3 regions of the Bacillus sp. FSL K6-0138 genome follow, and region 2 is predicted to be linked to each of the others. Evidence: riboswitches for the same ligand, from Rfam matches in the RefSeq annotation. Region 2 holds a riboswitch; each other region holds the start of a gene.
The links. A riboswitch is a leader RNA that binds a small molecule or an ion and turns the genes downstream of it on or off. The one in region 2 is predicted to bind S-adenosylmethionine.
Positions count from the first base shown of each region.

Region 1 (7,262 bases), 1.9 Mb from region 2:
CTTCGCCATACGTTCCGAAACCGATGCCGGGCGCTGTGACAACATTGGCTTTTTCAAGAAGCAAATCGGAAAACTCCTCAGACGTAAAGCCTTTCGGAACGGGCATCCATGCAAAAAAAGATCCTTCGGGCGCCACCGCCTCCCAGCCGATGCCGCGAACGGCTTCTATCCAGACGTTCCGCCTTTTTTCGTATCGTTCGTTTAGTTCCCTCACACAGCTCTGATCCGAAAGAAGCGCTGTGGCCGCGGCATCCTGAACCGCTTTAAAGAGGCTTACGTACATGTGATCCTGATAGAGGTTCAGCGCTTCGATCACAGAGGCGTTCCCGGCGGCAAATCCGACTCTCCATCCAGCCATATTGTACGTTTTGGAAAGCGTATAAATTTCGATCCCGGCGTCTTTTGCCCCGTCGGTTTGAAGGAAGCTGACCGGCCTTTTTCCGTCATAGCCGATCGCCCCGTAGGCGAAATCGTGGACAACGCAAATTCCGTGCGCTTTGGCGAGCTTGACCGTTTCTGCAAAAAACGCCGGCGTCGCCTGGGCTCCTGTCGGATTGTTCGGGTAGTTCAAATACATCAGCTTCGCTTTTTCCTTCACGATTGCCGGAATTCGGCCGTAATCAGGCAAAAAACGGTTTTCTTCCAAAAGCGGCATCGTTTCCATCTTCGCTTTCGCGAGCTCAACGCCTGACCAATAATCCGGATATCCCGGATCGGGAACAAGCACCGTGTCCCCCGGATTCAGCAGGCATTGCGGCAGCTCGACAAGCCCGGCTTTTCCCCCGAACAATACAGCGATTTCTTTTTCAGGATCGAGGGTAACGCCGTATTCCTTTTTGTAAAATTCGGCTGCCGCCTCTTTTAGTGAACGGCTGCCACGAAACGACGAATATTTGTGATTTTCGGGATTTCGGACCGCTTTCGTCATGGCATCTACAATGTGAGCCGGTGTCGGCTGATCCGGATTTCCCTGGCCGAGATTGATTACATCGCACCCGGCCGCAATTTTTTCATTCACCTTTTTAACCAAAGAAGCAAAAAACTGCTCCGGAAGCTGCTTCAATACATCAGAAAACTCAAATTTCATTTTTTTCACCCGCTTTGAAAAATTCTTGAAATGATAGTCCATCATCATATATTGTTAAAAGTAAAATGTAAAGTAAAAAATGAGGTGGCTCAAATTGAAATGGACGATCTCCTGCCTGCAATTCAATATATCGTACGGAAATCCTTCCGAAAATTTCAAAAAAGCGAGCCGGCTGATCGAAGCTGAAAGCCGGCGCTCGGACATCGTAATCCTTCCCGAGCTTTGGACGACGGGATATGATTTAAAACGTCTCGACGAAATCGGAGACGATGAAGGAGAGCAGACGAAAAAGTGGCTTCAGCAAACGGCAAAAGCGAACGATGTCCACATCGTGTGCGGCTCTGTCGCGGTTAAGAAAAAAAGCGGCGTGTACAATACGATGTACATCGCGGACAAACACGGACAACTCGTCAAAGAATACAGCAAAGCACACCTTTTTCAGCTCATGGATGAACATCTTTATTTATCTTCCGGATCAGCTGACGGCAGTTTTGAGCTTGAAGGCGTAAAAGCAGCGGGATTCATCTGCTATGACATCCGCTTTCCGGAATGGATCAGGAAGCACACCTCAAAAGGAGCCGGCATCATCTTTGTCTCAGCTGAATGGCCGCTGGCCCGCCTCGATCATTGGCGCGCTCTTTTGGCGGCGAGAGCGATCGAAAACCAGTGCTTTGTCGCAGCCTGCAATCGCTCCGGAAAAGACCCGGCAAACGAATTTGCGGGCCACAGCATGATCATCGACCCGCTCGGACACGTACTCTCAGAAGCCGGACGTGAAGACACGGTGATCAGAGCGGAAATTGATCTTGATGACATTGCAAAAACGAGGGGGCACATTCCGGTTTTCGAAGACATCCGCAAAGATTTATATTAAAAAGTATTGACAAAGAAACCGCGATGCTGGTAACATTTTCAGCAACTGACCGACTGAAATTTTAAAATTTTATATCGATTTCTCTTATCGAGAGTTGGGTGAAGGACTGGCCTAATGACCCCAACAGCAACCGACCGTAATACCATTGTGAAATGGGGCGCAAGTTTTGCGCCGCTAGGGCACGGTGCTAATTCCATCAGATTTGCATTCTGAGAGATAAGAGAGGCAGACACGACGATAAAGCCTCTTTCTCTCACTGAGAAAGAGGCTTTTTATTTTTTGGAGGGAACGAATATGACCGTAACGAAAACCGCTGTATACGAAACATTGACAGAAAGCTCCGCTGCTGCTCTTGCCGTCCGCCTCGGACTGTTTTCAAGCAAAAGCACCTTGACGTGCCGGGAAATCGGGGACGGAAACCTGAATCTTGTCTTCCATGTGTACGATAAAGAGCAGAACAAAGGGCTGATCATCAAACAGGCCGTGCCATATGCAAAGGTCGTCGGCGAAAGCTGGCCGCTGTCGCTCGACAGGGCAAGGATTGAAAGCAGCGCGCTGATCAGGCAGGCTGAACACGCCCCGCATCTTGTGCCGCAGGTTTATTATTCGGACACGGAGCTTGCCGTAACCGTGCTTGAAGACCTTTCAAGCTTGAAAATTGCAAGAAAAGGTCTGATCGAAGGCAAAAACTACCCGAATCTGTCGCGGGATATCGGAGAATTTCTCGGAAAAACCTTGTTTTATTCCTCCGATTATGCGCTCGATCCAGAAGTCAAAAAACGGCTTGCCAAGCAATTTGAAAATCCGGATTTATGCGATATCACGGAAAGCCTCGTGTTCACAGATCCTTTCTTGGATCATGAGACAAACGATTTTGAAGAGGAGCTTCGCGATGATGCGGAAAAGATATGGGCGGATGATGCGCTGAGGCTCGAAGCGGCGGCATTAAAAAAACGTTTCATCACCTCTCATGAAACGCTTATTCACGGTGACTTGCACACGGGCAGCATCTTCGCCGGAGATGCGGAAACAAAGGTAATCGATCCCGAATTTGCCTGTTTCGGGCCGATCGGTTTTGACATCGGACAGTTTATCGCCAACCTCTTGCTAAATGCGCTCGCCCGTGAAGAAGCGGAACGCCGCCCTTTATTCGCCCATGTGGAAACCGTATGGGAGACGTTCAGCAGAACGTTCAGCGAGGCGTGGGAAAAAGACGCCCTCTTCTCATACCGGAATGCGCCGGAATACCTTGAAGACACGCTGAAAAAAGCGTTTGAAGACGCAGCCGGCTTTGCCGGATGCGAAATGATCCGCCGGACGATCGGTCTGGCTCATGTGGCTGATCTTGAAACGATCGTTCCATTCAGCAGGCGGATCAGCCAAAAAAGGCTCGCCTTGAAAATCGGTTCAGCATTAATCAAAAAACGCAAAGAATACCGCACGCCGAAGGACTTGATCAATGCGTTTTTAGAACAAGCTTTTAGGAGTGAATGACATGTCAGAGCAATTCGCTGTGCCCCGCTCTGTGGAGTGGGAAGATACATCAGTCAAAATCTTAAATCAGCAAAAGCTGCCGGAAAAGACGGAATATCTTCATTTAACTACAAAGGAAGACATTTATGATGCGATCAAAACCTTGAAAGTCCGCGGCGCGCCTGCGATCGGAATCACTGCGGCTTTCGGTCTGGCTCTCTCTGCCCAAAGCATCGAAACAGAGGATGTATCCGAATTCCTTCGAGAAGTCAAAAACATAAAAGACAACTTGAACGAGGCAAGGCCGACGGCCGTCAATTTGTCATGGGCGCTCAAGCGGCTTGTGAAAAGCGCGGAAGGAGCGAAATCGGTCAATGAAGCAAAAACCGACCTCGTTCATGAGGCGATTCAGATCCAGATTGAAGATGAAGAAACGTGCCGTCAAATCGGACAAAATGCACTTCAGCTGTTTAAATCGGGCGATAACATCATGACGATCTGCAATGCGGGTTCGATCGCGACAAGCAGATACGGAACAGCGCTTTCCCCATTTTATCTGGCGAAAACAAAAGATCTCGATCTCCACATTTACGCATGCGAAACCCGTCCCGTTTTGCAGGGTGCACGCCTGACGGCATGGGAGCTGATGCAGGGCGGAATAGACGTCACGCTCATTACCGACAGCATGGCTGCCCACACGATGAAAGAAAAAAACATTTCGGCGGTCATCGTCGGAGCCGACAGGATCGCCAAAAACGGAGACACGGCAAACAAAATCGGGACGTACGGTTTGGCGATCTTAGCCAAAGCGTTTCAAATTCCGTTTTTCGTCGCCGCTCCTCTGTCAACCTTCGATCCATCGATATCAACCGGCGACGACATTCCGATTGAAGAACGCGATCCCGATGAAGTCAGACAAATCGCCGGTGCGCAAATCGCTCCGAAAGAGGTGCCCGTATTCAATCCGGCGTTTGATGTCACGCCCCATCATCTTATTTCCGGGATCATCACGGAAAAGGGGATCATCACCGACAGATTCGAAGAGGAAATCGACGCGCTGTTTTCTTCGGCTAAAACCGCTAAAGTCCTTTGATCAGGCTGCTTTAGCGGTTTTTTATCGATTGAATAATATCGTCTTTTTGTTCTTTCGTAAGGACATGCAGTTTGACGAACAATTCAGCGTACACTGCAACTTTTTGCGGGCGGATGAGTTTCATCTATTCGTCCTCCTTTTCACCGCGGCCAACATTTTTAGCTTAATAAAATGATATGTCGCAAGCGAAAAAAAGAAACGGCATGCGCCGATTATTTTCCTTTATACGGAATATTTTCGATCTCAAGCAAAATCGCTTTTTTGTCTGTTTCATTGCCGGCATAGCCGGTCAGCGTGTTGTTTTTTCCGATCACGCGGTGGCAGGGAATGAAAATCGGCAGCGCGTTCTTTTTATTCGCCTGGCCGATTGCGCGGACCGCTTTCGGATGGCCGATTGCCTCGGCAATGTCGGAATAGCTCCGCGATTCCCCGTAAGGAATGGAAAGCAGCGCTTCCCACACTTTTTTCTGGAAAACCGTCCCCTCTTGATGCATCGGAAGGGTGAACGCTTTCCGCTTTCCTCTGAAGTATTCCGTCAGCTGGCGTTTTGCAAGCTGCAATAACGCCGTTTCCTGATGTGCAAGATCAGGATCTTCCGCTTTCATGCTGTCCAATTCTTCTTTTTCAAAAATCAAGTGTGTAATATGTTCGTTTTGCTCGACAATGTATGCCTCTCCAAAAGGCGAGCTGACCTCGCTGTAAAAGCCCATAACGCTATAAAACCTCCTCTTCATGCTGCTGCCGGATCGGGAGGGTCAGGTGAAATGTCGTGCCTTTCCCTTCTTCGCTCTCGACCTCAATTTTTCCATTGTGTTCTTCGATTATTTTATAGCTGACCATAAGCCCAAGTCCAGTCCCCCGTTCTTTTGTCGTATAAAAAGGCTCCCCGAGCCGCTTCAATTTATCCTCCGTCATCCCGATCCCTTCATCTGTGAGCGACACGACGATATGGTCTCCGTCTTTCGGCCTGATTGACACGTAGACATTGCCGCCGTCAGGCATGACTTCGATTGCATTTTTCAAAATGTTGATGAATACCTGCTTGAGCTGATTCGGCTCGCAATAGATGAGGGGGATTTGGCCATTAGTGTCAAGGTGCATCTGAACGTTGTCCAGGTTTGCCTGTGCATGCAGAAGATCCATCGTGTCCTGCATGATTTTCACAATATCCTTTTTTTCGTACATGATCGCCTGCGGCTTTGCGAGAATCAGAAACTCGGTAATAATCGATTCAATCCGTTTTAATTCAGATGTGATCACATTGAAGTATAGGGAGTGTTCCTCTTGAATGCTTCCTTCTAACAGCTGGATAAATCCTTTTAAAGCGGTCATCGGGTTGCGGATTTCATGGGCGATTCCCGCCGCAAGCTCCCCGACGACATGAAGCGTGTCAGATTTGCGGAGCCGTTCTTCCAGCTCCTTTCGTTCCGTCACATCCCTGAGCATCGCCAGATTCATATTTTGGATGATATTTCGCTTAAATGAAAATTCTAAGATCCGGTTTTGGTCGGTTAACAGAAATGGAATGTCATTGTCCATTTCCTCCAAAGAAATGGCTTTTGCCGGAGAGGCTGCATTTTCTATTTGATATCCGGAGATGGCGTCAAGAAGATTTGCAGTTTTTAGCCGTTCAAGAGGAATGCTGAGAATGTTTCCGGCTTGCGGATTCGCATCGATAATGTCGTATCGGTTGTCGAAAAGAACGATCCCGTCCATTGATCCGTTGAAGACTTTCCTGAATTTCAGCTCGCTTTCCCGCAGCTCTTTTTCCATCCGCTTCCGGTCGCTCACATTTCGCAAAATCATTAAGCCCTGGCTGCCGAACATGATGCGCTTCGACGTGAACTCAAGTTCTTTATATTGCCCGTTCGCCATGCGGAACAGCAGCTCTGCCCTGATTTCCCCTTTTTCATCATATTGCTCTTGAATGAAAAGATACCGCTCATCGGATTTATCGATAAAATCTTTGATCCTTTTATGTAAAAGCTCTTCCATCGGCAGTTCGAAAATTTTGCAGGCCGACTGATTAGCCTTTACGATCCGGCCGTTATTGTTCAAAATAATGATCGCATCCATCGCATTTTCGAACACTTCCCGAAACCGCTCTTCGCTTTTAAACAGCTGTTTTTCCATCGACCGTTTTTCGGTGATGTCCCTCATGATCGACATATAAAAACCGTTTAAAATATTCGATGTAATCGTCAGCTCAAACAGCCTGTCTTTCCCGGACCTCAGCCGCACGGGCAGTTCGCCTTTAGCCTTTCCCTTCCTGAACAAAGCGCTCAAAATTTTGTCGAGCTTTCCGGCGTTTTCTGCGGAAACGAACTGCGAAAGTCTCAATTTGGACAGCTCGTCTTTTTCGATTTCGAAGCTTTGGCAAAACGATTGGTTGGCATCGATAAAACGGCCCTGATTGTCAAAGATCACGATGCCTTCAACAGCCCTGTGAAACAAATCCTTAAACAGCTTTTCATTGATCGTGCGTTCGCGCTCCAATATTTTTTTTGATGAAATATCCCTCATTACGACAAAAAAGCAATCATCCCTTATTCCTTTGTTCGCCGTAAACTCAATATATTTGACTGAGCCGTTATCCAACCTGATCGCGGCTTCTTTTTTCGTATATCCCCGCTTCAAAAACCGCTCGACGTTTTGCTCTAATTCTTCAGGCGGAACAGCGTGCAAAAAATCGAGCGCCGAACGGTTCAGCACGTTCTTTTTCTGGCTTTGCAAGA
Region 1 is NZ_CP150286.1:3,100,656-3,107,917, forward strand. It holds gene MHB78_RS16450 (pyridoxal phosphate-dependent aminotransferase) at 1-1,087, opposite strand, end outside; gene MHB78_RS16455 (carbon-nitrogen family hydrolase) at 1,182-1,961, shown strand; SAM riboswitch class I at 2,043-2,184, shown strand; gene mtnK (S-methyl-5-thioribose kinase) at 2,256-3,455, shown strand; gene mtnA (S-methyl-5-thioribose-1-phosphate isomerase) at 3,457-4,527, shown strand; gene MHB78_RS16470 (hypothetical protein) at 4,538-4,651, opposite strand; gene MHB78_RS16475 (methylated-DNA--[protein]-cysteine S-methyltransferase) at 4,740-5,237, opposite strand; gene MHB78_RS16480 (PAS domain-containing sensor histidine kinase) at 5,242-7,262, opposite strand, start outside.
Region 1: another riboswitch for S-adenosylmethionine. It lies ahead of mtnK (S-methyl-5-thioribose kinase); the one in region 2 lies ahead of metK (methionine adenosyltransferase).

Region 2 (7,262 bases):
AAAATAAGTATGTGTGACGTCCTGAACTTGCAAAAAAGACAATGCGGCCACCTCCTAGTGATTTTTTGTGACCTTTTCGGCGATCTTTGTATTGACCAGTTCGTGATGGGAGGTGCGTTTTGGCAGTTCGCCGGCTTCATCCATAATGGTTTGAAGCTGATTCCATTCCATTTCATCCAAAATCGGATCGTGTGCAAAGGACTTTTGCTGTTTATACCGTTCGATCGACGATTCAAGGATCGAAGGTTCCGTATCTTTAAAAAACTGGTCCTGGATGCTCTGCGCGGCTTCTTTTGAAGAGTGCGACCCGACCCATTGCTGCGCTTTGTAGATCGCCCGGGTGAATTTTTCCGCCGTTTTTTCGTTTTTCTTTAAATAGCTTTGTTTTGCCATAAATGTCGTATAGGGAATGCGGCCCGATTCTTTGCCGAAGGAGGCGACAATGCGGCCGATGCCTTCTTTTTCAAAAATGGAGGCCTGGGGTTCGAAAAGCTGAACGTAGTCACCTGTTCCGGAAGCGAAGCTGTTTGGAATATTCGCAAAATCAATCGTTTGGATTAAATCGATATCATGTTTCGGGTCAATGCCCTTCTGTTTTAAGACAAACTCTCCGGCCATTTGGGGCATTCCGCCTTTGCGCTGTCCGAGAAAGGTTTTTCCTTTCAGCTCTTTCCAGCTAAAGTTATCCGCTTTTTTGCGGGCGACGAGGAACGTTCCGTCCGTTTGGGTTAGCTGGGCAAAATTGACGGCGGGGTCGCTTGCGCCTTGGGCATTGACATAAATGGAAGTTTCAGAGCCGACAAGCGCGATATCGGCGCCGTTCGACAAGAGGGCCGTCATCGTTTTATCGCCGCCCCACGTCGTTTTCAGTTCGACATCCAAACCCTCTTCCTTAAAAAAACCTTCGGAGATGGCGATATATAAAGGCGTGTAGAAAACGGAACGGGTCACTTCCGCAAGCCGGACTTTTTCGGTTTTGACTCCGCTGCAGGAAGCGAGGATAAACAGCATCAGGGTGAAGGATAATATGTTAAAAAAGAAACGCTTCAAACCGATTTCCCTCCTTTAATTTCGGTTGCTTTCGGCATAAAATAGTTTATGTTAAATGCAAAACAGGTGTGAGGGACGACTGCGGATTATCAGAGGTGAGCCATACATGTGGATAGAAAAAAGGAGGTTCCCGTCTCCGAATAAACGGATTCGCCTGTTTTCCGTCACCTATTTGTCGCAGGGGCTCAAGGTCAAGGGGCTGCTGGCTGAACCGGCTGCTCCCGGCCGCTATGACGGATTTTTGTATTTGCGGGGCGGGATCAAAAATGTCGGGATGGTCAGGCCCGGACGAATCGTCCAATTTGCTTCGCAAGGGTTTGTCGTTTTTGCGCCGTACTACAGAGGAAACCAGGGCGGTGAGGGCAATGAAGATTTTGCCGGAGACGATAGAGAAGATGCATTTGCCGCTTTTCGCCTTCTTCAGAACCACGAGCTTGTGAACGATCGGCGGGTTCACATTTTCGGGTTTTCAAGAGGCGGGATCATGGGCATTTTAACGGCGATAGAAATGGGATCTGCCGCCGCTTCATTCGTTTCCTGGGGAGGGGTCAGCGATATGGCCTTGACTTACCGCGAGCGCAAAGACCTGCGGAGAATGATGAAACGGGTCATTGGAGGTACGCCGGAGAAAGTGCCGGAAGCGTACGGGCGGAGGACGCCGTTTGACAAAATCGGCAGCATCGAAGCGCCGGTGCTGCTCATCCACGGTGCAAAGGATGAGAATGTTTCGATTGAGCACGCGAGACACCTCGAACGGGAATTGATCAGTCAAAAAAAGCCGGTCGAAACATGGTATTTCAATCAGTTCACCCATTACTTTCCCCCCAAGGAGAACAGGCGGATTGTAAGGGACCTTGCGCAATGGATGAAAAGCAGGTAATGGACAAGTTATGGTAAACTAATGCTGACAGATAAAAAGGAGGGGGATTTTCTGATGGGAATGCCTGTTGAATTTAATACGATGATCGTCACGAAAGGAAAAGAAACGCGGGTAGAGGAAAATGTATTTACACTTGAAAAAGAAGGCTATCGTGTTTACCCTCTTCATGTGCCGATAGAAGTCAAAAAGACGAAGAACGGCGATGTGACGGGAACCGCCCATGCGGAGCGCCTGGAATGGTCGGAAGGGCGCACTCATTTAACATATAGACTCGTTTCTTTAAACTCGACGAATTAAACATAAAAGCCAAGGCGCTGTCCGCGACCTTGGCTTTATCGTTAAACTAGAGGGCCTCCCGTTTTTTCGAGGTCTCCCGTATTGGAAAACTTTTTGAAGTTCTTTTTGAACTCATTTGCCAACTGGCTCGCTTTTTCTTCGTACTCCTTTTCATCCGCCCACGTCTTCGCCGGATCGAGCACCTGGTCAGGAACGCCTGGAACGTGGATCGGCGTATGCAGGCCGAAAATCCGGTCCGTTCTCATCTCGGCGTTGTCCAAATCCCCTTCGATTGCCGCGCGCACCATTGCCCTCGTGTAAGCCAGGCTCATTCTTTTCCCGACTCCGTAGCCTCCGCCGGTCCATCCTGTGTTGACAAGGAACACGCTGACACCGTGTTCGTCAATTTTCTTGCCGAGCATTTCCGCGTAAACGTGAGCAGGAAGCGGAAGGAACGGCGAACCGAAGCACGTTGAGAAGGTCGCTTCAGGAGAGGTGATGCCGCGTTCTGTTCCGGCAAGCTTGCTCGTATATCCGCTCAAGAAATGGTACATCGCCTGCTCTTTCGTCAGCTTGCTGATCGGAGGCAGCACGCCGAACGCATCTGCCGTTAAAAATACAATCGTCTGCGGATGTCCTGCAATACTTGGCAGTACGATGTTATCGATCGCATCTATCGGATAGGCCGCTCTCGTGTTTTCCGTATAAAATGCATCATCATAGTCCGGCTCCCCGGTCGCATCGTCAACAACGACATTTTCCAGGACGGAGCCGAAGCGGATCGCCCGGTAAATCTGCGGCTCTTTTTCTTCGCTTAAATGTATGCATTTTGCATAGCAGCCGCCTTCAATATTGAAGATTCCCGTACTTGACCAGCCGTGTTCATCGTCTCCGATCAGCCTGCGGTTCGGATCTGCGGACAGCGTCGTTTTTCCCGTCCCGGATAAGCCGAAGAAGAGGGCTGTGCCGCCTTCTTCGCCAATGTTGGCAGAACAGTGCATCGGCAAAATGTTTCGTTCGGGAAGAAGGTAGTTCATAATGGAGAAAATCGATTTTTTCATTTCTCCGGCGTATTCTGTGCCCCCGATTAAGATGGTGCGCTTTTCAAACGATACGATGATGAACGTTTCCGATTTGGTGCCGTCGATCAGCGGATCGGCTTTGAAATTCGGCGCCGAAAGAATCGTAAAAGGCTCTTCAGCCGCTTGCCGGGAGCGGCCGTCAGGTCTGATGAACAGCTGTCTTGCGAACAGGTTATGCCACGCAAATTCGTTGACGACAGTAATCGGAAGCCGGTATTTTTCGTCTGCACCCGCAAACCCCTCAAATACAAACAGTTCCTCGCGCTCCTTTAAATAGCTGACGACTTTTGTGTAAAGGCGGTCAAAAGCTTCTTCCGAAATCGGCTGATTCACCGCGCCCCAGTCGATCTTCTCTTTTGTGCTTTTTTCTTCTACGATGAATTTGTCTTTCGGAGAGCGGCCGGTATATGTACCGGTCGTCGCGCGCACGGCTCCGGATGATGTCAAAATTCCCTCTTTCCGCTCAAGAACCTTTTCAACCAAATGGGGAACGGATAAATTAAATTGAACGTTTTTGCCTGACAATAACGTTTGCAAATCGTTCGTTGCATCTACAGAGTTCATAAAAAACCTTCCTTTGCGTGTTATTTAATGTGTATAACATTAATGTAGAATTAGTATAACACATTTGTTCTTATAGTCTATACTGTTTATCAAATTTCGTGCGGGTTTTTTCTTTATGTACGGTGTGCAAATTTATTTCTGCTTATATTGACATGACAAGTCATTTTAAGATAAGATATTTCATTGAGCGGATACTCTTATCCCGAGCTGGCGGAGGGACAGGCCCAATGAAGCCCAGCAACCGGTTTCTCTTCATCATCACAGTTTCGAGACAACTACGGTGCTAACCTGATGCAAGGTTTTGACATACCTTGAGCGATAAGAGTGAAAGGCACGCACTACCAGACCCTTTCCTCAGCGAACAGGAAAAGGTTTTTTTATTGCATAAAAAATCATGCCTTCAGGAGGAAGGTACTGGGCGTTTTTCACATAAAAGTGAAAGGTTTTGGCCGAGTATCCGGGCAATAGGAGACGCTGGAAAAGCCTCTTTCCATAGACGGCTTGGCGTCCCGATTAGCGAAGCCTTTCAGACGAGAGAGTATGAAGCCCGAGTATCGTCATATAATTAAGAGAGACGAGTTCCGTATCATACCTTAAGATCACGGCTGATCTTCATATACAGGAGGAAACATACATGAGCAAAAATCGTCGGTTATTTACATCAGAGTCAGTTACGGAGGGACATCCGGACAAAATTTGCGATCAGATTTCGGATAGTATATTAGACGAAATTTTAAAGAAAGATCCGAATGCCCGCGTTGCATGCGAAACATCTGTGACGACCGGCTTGGTGCTGGTAAGCGGTGAAATCACGACATCCACGTACGTGGATATCCCGAAAACGGTTCGTGAAACGATTAAAGAAATTGGATACACGCGCGCAAAATACGGCTTTGACGCAGAAACGTGCGCGGTGTTGACGTCGATAGATGAGCAGTCTCCGGATATTGCGATGGGGGTTGACCAGGCGCTTGAAGCACGTGAAGGAGCGATGAGCGACGCTGAAATCGAAGCGATCGGAGCCGGTGACCAAGGCCTGATGTTCGGTTTTGCGTGCAATGAAACAAAAGAGCTCATGCCTCTGCCGATTTCTCTTGCTCACAAACTGTCCCGCCGTTTGACCGAAGTTCGCAAAGAGGAAATTCTTCCATACTTGCGCCCGGACGGAAAGACGCAGGTGACCGTCGAATATGATGAGAATAACAAACCGGTCCGCATCGATACGATCGTTATTTCTACGCAGCACCATCCGGAAATTTCGCTGGAACAGATTCAGCGCAATCTGAAAGAACATGTGATTAACCCGGTTGTTCCGCAAGACCTGATCGATGAAAACACAAAATATTTTATTAACCCGACAGGCCGCTTTGTCATCGGAGGACCGCAAGGCGACGCAGGCTTGACAGGACGAAAAATCATTGTTGACACATACGGCGGATACGCGCGCCACGGCGGCGGAGCGTTCTCCGGAAAAGACGCGACCAAAGTCGACAGATCCGCGGCTTATGCAGCGAGATATGTGGCGAAAAACATCGTGGCAGCAGGGCTTGCTGATTCATGCGAAGTGCAGCTTGCTTATGCGATCGGCGTCGCACAGCCTGTATCCATTTCAGTCAATACGTTCGGCACCGGCAAAGCCAGCGAAGAGAAATTGATCGACGTGGTTCGCAAAAACTTTGATTTGAGACCTGCCGGCATTATCAAAATGCTTGACTTGCGCCGTCCGATCTATAAACAAACGGCAGCTTACGGACATTTTGGACGCCCTGATCTTGATCTGCCTTGGGAGCGCACAGATAAAGCAGATCAATTGCGCAAAGAGGCGTTAGGGGAATAATCGCATAGCCGCTTACACAAGCGGCTTTGTTTTTGATGGCAAAAATAAGCGGGTTTTGAAACTTGAAAAATATCCAGATTGACTATCGTTTTTTGTTAGAAAACAAGGATTCTAATGTGAACATTTTTCAGGTTTTTTGAAACGTTTTTCTTTAAACACATGTCTAATAAAGCAGCAGATACAGTCTGCTTCGAAATCTTAAACAATCGGAGGCAATACTATGTGTGGATTTGTAGGGGTATTCAATCATCGCCCATCATCCGAGACAGCAGCCCAGGAAGAATTAATTAAGCAAATGAACGAAATGATTGTACACCGCGGTCCGGACGATGATGGGTATTATCATGATGAACATGTAGGCTTCGGATTTAGAAGACTGAGCATCATCGATGTGGAAAACGGGGGACAGCCTCTGTCATATGAAGATGATTCATACTGGATTATTTTTAACGGAGAAATCTATAACTATATAGAGCTTAAGGAAGAACTGATCTCAAAAGGCTATGAATTTAAGACTGATTCCGATACGGAAGTTCTTCTTGCGACATACCGCCATTACAAACAAGAAGCGGCAGCAAAGCTGCGGGGAATGTTCGCATTTTTGATCTGGGATAAACAAGAGCAGCTTCTGTACGGCGCGCGCGATCCGTTTGGAATCAAACCGCTCTATTTTACGAAAACGGACGGACATGTCTACTTCGCATCAGAGAGAAAAAGCCTGATGCCTGTCAGCGCCGATGTGGAATTTAATGAAAAGGCGCTTCAGCAGTATGCTTCATTCCAATTTGTTCCTGAACCTGAAACGCTTGATCAAAAGGTGCAGAAAGTGGAGCCGGGCCAGCAGTTTACGATCCGGCCGAATGAAGACATTCAATTTAAAACGTACTGGAAAGTCCAATTTAAGCCTGTGCAGACGGACGAGGACAAGCTTGTCCAAGAGGTAAGGGACGCCATTTTTGATTCCGTGAAAGTACATATGAGAAGCGACGTGCCTGTCGGTTCATTCCTTTCAGGCGGTATCGATTCTTCCTTTATCGTGTCCGTTGCCAAGCAATTTCATCCAAATTTAAAAACGTTCTCGGTCGGTTTTGAACATGAAGGCTTCAGTGAAGTCGACGTGGCGAAAGAGACCGCCGAAAAGCTCGGTCTGGAAAACTTCAGCACGGTCATTTCGCCTGAAGAGTACATGAACGAGCTTCCGAAGATCGTCTGGCATTTGGATGACCCGCTTGCAGATCCTGCGGCGATTCCTTTGTATTTTGTCGCTAAGGAAGCGAAAAAACAAGTGACGGTCGTCTTGTCCGGAGAAGGGGCTGATGAGCTTTTCGGCGGATATAACATTTACCGCGAGCCTCTGTCATTAAAGCCGTTCGAACGGATTCCGTCTCCTTTGAAAAAGATGCTTCTCTATGTGGCGTCCGCGATGCCTGAGGGCATGAAAGGGAAAAGCTTCTTAATGAGGGGATGCACGCCTCTTGAAGAGAGATATATCGGCAATGCGAAGATTTTCGAAGAAGGCATGAAATCGAAGCTTCTTCGCCAATATGACGAACATATCACATACCGTGATGTG
Region 2 is NZ_CP150286.1:1,198,762-1,206,023, forward strand. It holds gene MHB78_RS06660 (ABC transporter ATP-binding protein) at 1-42, opposite strand, end outside; gene MHB78_RS06665 (ABC transporter substrate-binding protein) at 55-1,011, opposite strand; gene MHB78_RS06670 (prolyl oligopeptidase family serine peptidase) at 1,157-1,930, shown strand; gene MHB78_RS06675 (DUF2584 domain-containing protein) at 1,985-2,227, shown strand; gene pckA (phosphoenolpyruvate carboxykinase (ATP)) at 2,269-3,852, opposite strand; SAM riboswitch class I at 4,047-4,177, shown strand; gene metK (methionine adenosyltransferase) at 4,487-5,689, shown strand; gene asnB (asparagine synthase (glutamine-hydrolyzing)) at 5,910-7,262, shown strand, end outside.

Region 3 (7,262 bases), 2.0 Mb from region 2:
CCTCTACCCTGTCAAGGTAGCGCTCTCCCAGCTGAGCTACGGAATCATGATGTGTTTCACTGGGTATTTGTCTTACTGACAAGTTCTATTATATGCAGTTTATATCGTTTCGTCAACTACTTTTTTTCAAAATGTTTATTTTGTATGGATCAGCCGCCGTCTTCAGATCATTCTAATGAATGCCCGCTTCTTTTGGGGTTTGTTTTTGTCGTTGTGATGACGAATCTCACTCGTTTCATTGGCCGCGGGCAAGGTGCTCCGTTTTCTGCTCGAAGAAATCCTGTTAGCCTGCAACGCATCAGGCGGAGATCTGACGACAGCGGCGGTGATGGAAATCGCCAAAGGCTGTCGCCCCGATCCTGCTCATCGGGGTGTTCGGCTATCTCATCGGCAATATGTCGGGACCTTGATCGGAAACTGATTTTCCGGCCTCTGAAAACGGCAAAGAAGCCGGGGTTTTTCCCCGGCTTTCTGTAAAGCTATGACGAATGGGCGAGCGTGCCTGATGCGGCTTGCAAGGCGTGGGCAAAATCCGCCTGTAAGTCGTCTGCATGTTCCACGCCGACGCTGAGCCTTAAAAGACCGTCGGTAATCCCCCGTTTTTCCCGCTCTTCTTTCGGCATTGCGGCATGCGACATTTTCGCCGGATATGAAAGAATCGACTCGACTGCGCCTAAGCTGACGGCGAAGACCGGGAGCGTGACATGTTCGACGAGCGTTTTGACGGCTGCGGCATTCTCGAGTTCAAATGAGAGCACCGCCCCGGCGCCGTTTGACTGGTGCTTATGCACACAGGCGCCCGGATGTGAAGAAAGTCCTGGATAATACACCCGCTTGACAGCCGGATGTTTTTCAAAAAATTCGGCGAGCTGCCGGGCCGTTCTGCTTGCTTTTTCAAGGCGGACCTGGAGCGTTTTTAATCCCCTGAGCACGAGCCAGCAGTCCTGGACGCCGAGAACAGCTCCGAACGAATTTTGCAGTTTATAAAGCGCTTCGCCGAGTTTTTTGTCCTTGACGACGGCAAGCCCTGATAAGACGTCGCTGTGCCCGCTTAAAAATTTTGTCGCGCTGTGCAGCACGACATCAACCCCAAGCTCAAGCGGCCGCTGAAGCGCCGGGGTCATGAACGTGTTGTCAAGGAATGTCAGGCAGCCGTGCGCTTTTGCAAGCTTGACGACGCCTCTGATATCCGTAATCCCGAGCGTCGGATTTGAAGGTGTTTCAAGGTAGATGACTTTTGTGTTTTCCTTGATGTTTAAGGCAATTTCATTCAGATCGGTCATATCGACGAATGTATGCTCAATGCCGAAGCGGCTCAGCACCTCTGTAATCATCCGGTATGTGCCCCCGTACACATCTTTTGTGACAAGAACGTGATCCCCTTTTGACAAAAGCAAAAAGGCGGTAGAGATGGCGGCCATTCCCGAAGAAAAAGCAAAGCCGCGCGTCCCGCCTTCAAGCTCTGCGATCGCGTCTTCAAGCGCTTTTCTCGTCGGGGTTCCGGAACGGCTGTAATCGTATTCGCCAAACTGGTTAAAAGACGCCTGGTGAAAGGTCGATGCATGCTGGATCGGCACGCTGACTGCTCCGGTCGCCGCATCCGTTTTCGCCTGGTTGTGTACGAGTTTTGTTTCGAGCGTCCAGTTACCCTTCGTCATGCCTGCACTGCCTCCTCTTTTACTTTTTGCAATGCCTGCTTCAGGTCATGCTTCAAGTCGGATACGTGTTCGATTCCGACGGAAAAGCGCAGCAGCCTGTTGCAGACGCCGCCGGCGATCCGGATGTCCTCAGGGATATCCATATGGGTCTGCGTCGCCGGATACGTGATAAAGCTTTCCACCCCGCCGAGGCTTTCGGCAAAGCAAATCGTTTGCAAGCTTTTCAAAAACGGGTTGACCCATTCTTCCTTTTGAACGCGGAATGACAGCATGCCGCCCCTTCCCGGGTAAAGAACGTCTGCAACTTCTTCCTGCTCCTCTAAAAATGAGGCGAGCTCCCGGGCGTTTTCCTCGTGCTGCTTCATTCTGAGGGCGAGCGTTTTCATCCCTCTCATCAAGAGCCACGAATCAAACGGGGACAAAACCGCGCCGATCGCGTTTTGATGCTGAAACATTTCCTCTGACAGCTCTTCTCCTTTCGCGACAACGAGCCCTGCCAATAGGTCGTTGTGTCCGCCGAGGTACTTTGTTGCACTGTGAATGACAAGATCGGCGCCAAGTTCAATCGGCCGCTGCAATACCGGAGTGTAAAACGTATTGTCGACAATCAGCAGCAAGTCGTGCTCCTTGGCGATTTTCGCGACTTTTTTGATATCGGTTTCCTTCATTAACGGATTTGTCGGAGTTTCTACAAAAAGGGCCTTTGTGTTTTCCGTAATTTTTGACTTGATACAGTCTTCGTCTGAAAAATCGTCGTACAAAAAGCGCAGCCCGTATTTTTTCCATTCGTTTTCAAACAGGCGGTATGTCCCTCCGTACAAATCCGAGGAAACGATCAGTTCGTCTCCGCTTTGAAACAGCGCCATAATCGTTTGAATGGCGGCCATGCCGGAGCTGAACGCAAAGCCGCGCGTCCCTCCCTCAAGCTTTGCGATCGCGTCTTCGACAAGCTGTCTTGTCGGATTTTTTGTACGAATATAGTCAAACCCCGTGGATTCTCCGATTCCTCTGTGCCTGTAAGCGGAGGAGAAATAAACCGGGGGATTGACGGTTCCTGTTATTTCATCACTGCGGTTTCCGATTTGCGCCAGTGTTGTTTGTACATGTTCAGTCATATGACACCATCCTTTAAAAAGTAAAAACCCCTTCTTCATAAGAAGAAGGGGTATTATTCGCTTCTTCTTATCTTCCAAGCATAACGCTTGCTGGATTTAGCACCTTGGTGCACTGACATCGTCAAGTGCAACAGGTTGCTGAGGTTTCAAAGGGCCAGTCCCTCCACCTCTCGTGATAAGAAAGTGTTTAATTTTCTGATTGTTCTTTACTTTACCCCAATTCAGGAGAATTTTCAAGAGTCTTTTTTCAATCTTTATGCAGGCAGTTTTGGCGTCCCTTTCCCCATAAGTTTAAGTACAAGATACAGCTTAGCTTATGATACATTTAAATAAAGAGGTGATAAAATGATAGAAATCATTTATGGTACGGATGCCCTCGAAGGCTCTTGTTACATAGAGATTCTTCCGGATAAATACCGGGGCAAGTGTTGGAACACGTCTTCGATTTACTTTACAGGAGACAACTTCGGCTATATGATGCCAGCCTTTGAAAAGTGCTATAAACCATTCGATTATTTTGCTTTCAATGAAATGGATACAGATACTTGGAAGTTGATTATGAAGGAATTGGAAGTAATGAAGCAAAATTTAATCAATGATCCCGACCCGCATTCATTGAAAGATGTTTTAGGGTTTCCGTTCGTTTACTCGGAGGAAGAGTTTTTGGAAAACCATCAAGCAAACATCAAACAGCTGATCTCAATGATCTCCGAATTTCAAACGTGGATAGAGGAAAAAAGCGATTCAACTCAGTTTATATCCGTGTTAGGAATGTAAAAGAGGTGAATATATAAAACTCCCTTTGACAAATCATGAACGGGCCAACTTAAGGGCAGCCAAGATAAAATTAAAAGATACGGCAGAGATGGAGATTGCAGACCTTGCCAAGACGCTCGGCTCCCCTCTAGATCGGGCGGAATACATAAAAGCGCTCGCCCAGTTTCAAACGGTTCCTTCAATTGGGCCGAAGATGGCCCAATGTGCCGTTGATCTCGGCTTTTATTCTCTTGATGACATAAAGAATGAAACAGGCGCTGATTTGCTAAACCGTTTGGAAGAACTTAAAGGCTGCTGGGAAGACCCTTGTGTAGAGGATTCCTTGCGATGCATCGTCCATCACGCCAATCATCGTGGCAGCGACAAAAACTGGTGGGACCTTCACTGCTGACAGAAAAAGATACCGTGAACAATACGGCTATCCTGCGGAAAGACCTTCCGCCCCCTGCTATGAGAAGAATAGCTGAAACTATGGAACCCGCTGAAAATGACACTTAAAAAGAGAATTTTCGCGCCATTCGTGATACAATGTATGGAAACGTTAACAACCTACTTTCTGGAGGAGTTCATCTTGGCCATAAAAACAGGAGTCATTCAGGAAAAAACGCTTTTTTCGGAAGAGCTTGGCGAAGAAATGGAGCTTTTGGTTTATTTGCCAGCCAGCTATTCCCCGCTCTACAAATATCACGTTATCATCGCACAGGATGGTCACGACTATTTCCGCCTGGGGCGCATCAGCCGGCAGATCGAAGAGCTGATAAAAAACGGCGAAATCGAACGGTGCATCGTGATCGGCGTCCCTTACAAAAACGTGCAGGAAAGAAGGCGTACATACCATCCGGAGGGAACGAAATTTGAAGCTTATAAACGCTTTTTGGCCCATGAACTGGTTCCTTTCACAGACCGCGAGTATCCGACATATCAAGTCGGATCGGGCAGGACGCTGATCGGCGATTCCCTCGGGGCGACGGTCTCCCTCATGACAGCTCTCGAGTATCCGAATATGTTTGGAAACGTCATCATGCAGTCACCTTACGTCGACAGTCATGTGCTCGAAAAAGTTGCGGATGCCGATTCCCTGCAGCTCATTTCGATCTATCATCAAATCGGCACAAAAGAAACCGCGGTCAAAACGACAGACGACCAGATACTCGATTTCACAGCTCCTAATGAACAGCTGAAAGAACTGCTTCAAAAAAAGAACACGAACTATCACTTTGAAACATTCGACGGAGACCATAAATGGACATACTGGCAGCCGTTAATCACGCCCGCTTTAAAAAAAATGCTCTAGCTCTCCGAATAAAAGCCTTTCTTTGTTATACTAAGACCATACAAATTGTCTAAGGAGGGAACAAAATGAAATACGGTATTGTGTTATTTCCATCAAAAAAACTTCAGGACATTGCAAATTCCTACCGGAAACGCTATGATCCGAATTACGCCTTAATCCCGCCTCATCTCACATTAAGAGCGCCATTTGAATCGTCCGAAGAAGACATCGGCAAAGTCGTTGCACACCTGAGGGAGCTTTCAAAAGAGATGGCGCCGGTCACACTGAAGATTACAAAGTTCAGCTCTTTTGCCCCGGTTAATAACGTAATTTATATGAAAGCGGAACCGACACGGGAATTAACCGAGCTGCACGAAAAAATGTACAGCGGCGTTTTGGAAGGCAAACCGGAGTATGCGTTTGTTCCCCATGTGACGATTGCCCAAAACCTTTCCGATGATGAGCACTCCGATGTGCTTGGAACGCTGAAAATGCAAGACGCGACCCACGAAGAAGTCATCGACCGCTTTCACCTGCTTTATCAGTTGGATAACGGCTCTTGGACCGTCTATGAAACATTTATTTTAGGAGTGTGAAGAATACAAGTGGAACCCGTCATCGTCAAGAATGATCAGCAGCTAAAAGACGCTTTTTTCGTTAGAACGGAAGTGTTTATCAAAGAACAAAACGTATCACCTGAAGAAGAAATGGATCATCTTGATCAGGAATCTTCACATCTCGTCATCTATGACGGAAAAGAACCGGTCGGTGCCGGCCGCCTTCGCATCGTTGACGGCTATGGAAAGCTTGAGAGAATCTGCGTCTTGCAAAACTACCGCTCTTTGGGCGTCGGCAACCTGATCATGGAGGCGCTCGAAAACGAAGCAAAAAAACTGGGAGCCTCCCAATATATGCTGAACGCTCAGACACAGGCCGTCCCTTTTTACGAAAAACACGGCTACCGTGTCGTTTCCGAAGAATTTTTAGACGCGAATATACCGCACGTCAAAATGGTTAAAGGCCAGCATCTGTAGGCGCCGGGTGCGCTGTATTACAGAACCGTTCCATCCGAGATGGAGCGGTTTTTCTTTTCCCCTCTCCCCATTTTTCATAGTTTGTTCATCTTTTGTTTCACGTTTATTCAACATTATCATGTAAGGTTATTTGTAAGTTTTAGAAACGGCCGAAAACAGCCCGTTTCTTCGGTTGGGAGGTAAACATCGAATGCCGTTATGAAAAAGAAACTCATTACATTGCTGCGCTTCGGCACCGTCGGAATCGGAAACACGCTCATTGATTTCGGAGTATTTTTCCTGCTTACGGCGCTGAACGTCCCCTACCTGATTGCACAGGTTTGTTCATATACGGCCGGCATCTTAAACAGCTATATCTGGAATCGGACGTGGACATTTCGGGTAAAAGAAAAAGTCCGCGGGCAGGAGATCATCCGCTTCCTCATCATCAACCTGGCAGCTTCAGGAATCACCTTTCTGCTGCTGTACGGCCTTCAAAAAGCGGGCCTGTCCCTCGTTTCCAGCAAAGTGACTGCAACGGTCGGAGGAATGGTGATCAATTTTATCGGGAACCGCCTTTGGGTGTTTCAGGAGCCGGAAATAGATTCATAAGAATACAAATGTATAGGAGTGAATAATGATGAAAATAAAAAAAGCCGTCATTCCCGCTGCTGGATTAGGAACAAGATTTTTGCCGGCGACAAAAGCGCAGCCTAAGGAAATGCTGCCGATCGTCGATAAACCGGCCATTCAATACATCGTGGAGGAAGCCGTCCAGTCCGGCATAAAGGATATTTTGATTATCACAGGGAGAAACAAACGCTCGATCGAAGACCATTTTGACCGGTCTGTCGAGCTTGAACAAAATCTGCAAAGCAAAGGAAAACACGAGCTGCTGAAAGAAATTCAGACGATTGCCGATATGGCCAACATCCATTATATCCGTCAAAAAGAGCCCCTCGGACTCGGACACGCGGTGCTGTCGGCACGGCATTTCATCGGTGATGAGCCGTTTGCCGTCCTGCTCGGCGACGACATCATGGTATCGGAAAAACCGGCATTGCAGCAGCTGATCGACGTCTATCAGGAATACAAAACAACTGTCATCGGCGTTCAGACTGTCGACGCGGCCGATGTCTCGAAATACGGGATCATTCAGACATCCACCCAAAAAAATAAAGTATATGACATTGAAGATTTGGTGGAAAAACCGGATGTCCGGCAGGCGCCTTCGAATATCGCCGTCATGGGCCGCTATGTTTTGGAGCCTTCCATCTTCCGGGTCCTTGAGCGGACCCCAAAAGGCGCGGGAAATGAAATACAGCTGACAGACGCATTAAGGACGATTTGCCGGGAGCGGAGCATTTATGCCCGTCAATTGGAAGGCAGCAGATTCGATATCGGCGACAAACTCGGATGTTTTAAA
Region 3 is NZ_CP150286.1:3,231,074-3,238,335, forward strand. It holds tRNA gene MHB78_RS17135 (tRNA-Val) at 1-46, opposite strand, end outside; partial or broken gene MHB78_RS17140 (DUF819 family protein) at 161-421, shown strand; gene metC (cystathionine beta-lyase) at 480-1,658, opposite strand; gene MHB78_RS17150 (methionine biosynthesis PLP-dependent protein) at 1,655-2,773, opposite strand; SAM riboswitch class I at 2,838-2,955, opposite strand; gene MHB78_RS17155 (hypothetical protein) at 3,119-3,550, shown strand; gene MHB78_RS17160 (helix-hairpin-helix domain-containing protein) at 3,639-3,941, shown strand; gene MHB78_RS17165 (esterase family protein) at 4,122-4,844, shown strand; gene MHB78_RS17170 (YjcG family protein) at 4,910-5,419, shown strand; gene MHB78_RS17175 (GNAT family N-acetyltransferase) at 5,429-5,857, shown strand; gene MHB78_RS17180 (GtrA family protein) at 6,056-6,448, shown strand; gene galU (UTP--glucose-1-phosphate uridylyltransferase GalU) at 6,471-7,262, shown strand, end outside.
Region 3: another riboswitch for S-adenosylmethionine. It lies ahead of MHB78_RS17150 (methionine biosynthesis PLP-dependent protein); the one in region 2 lies ahead of metK (methionine adenosyltransferase).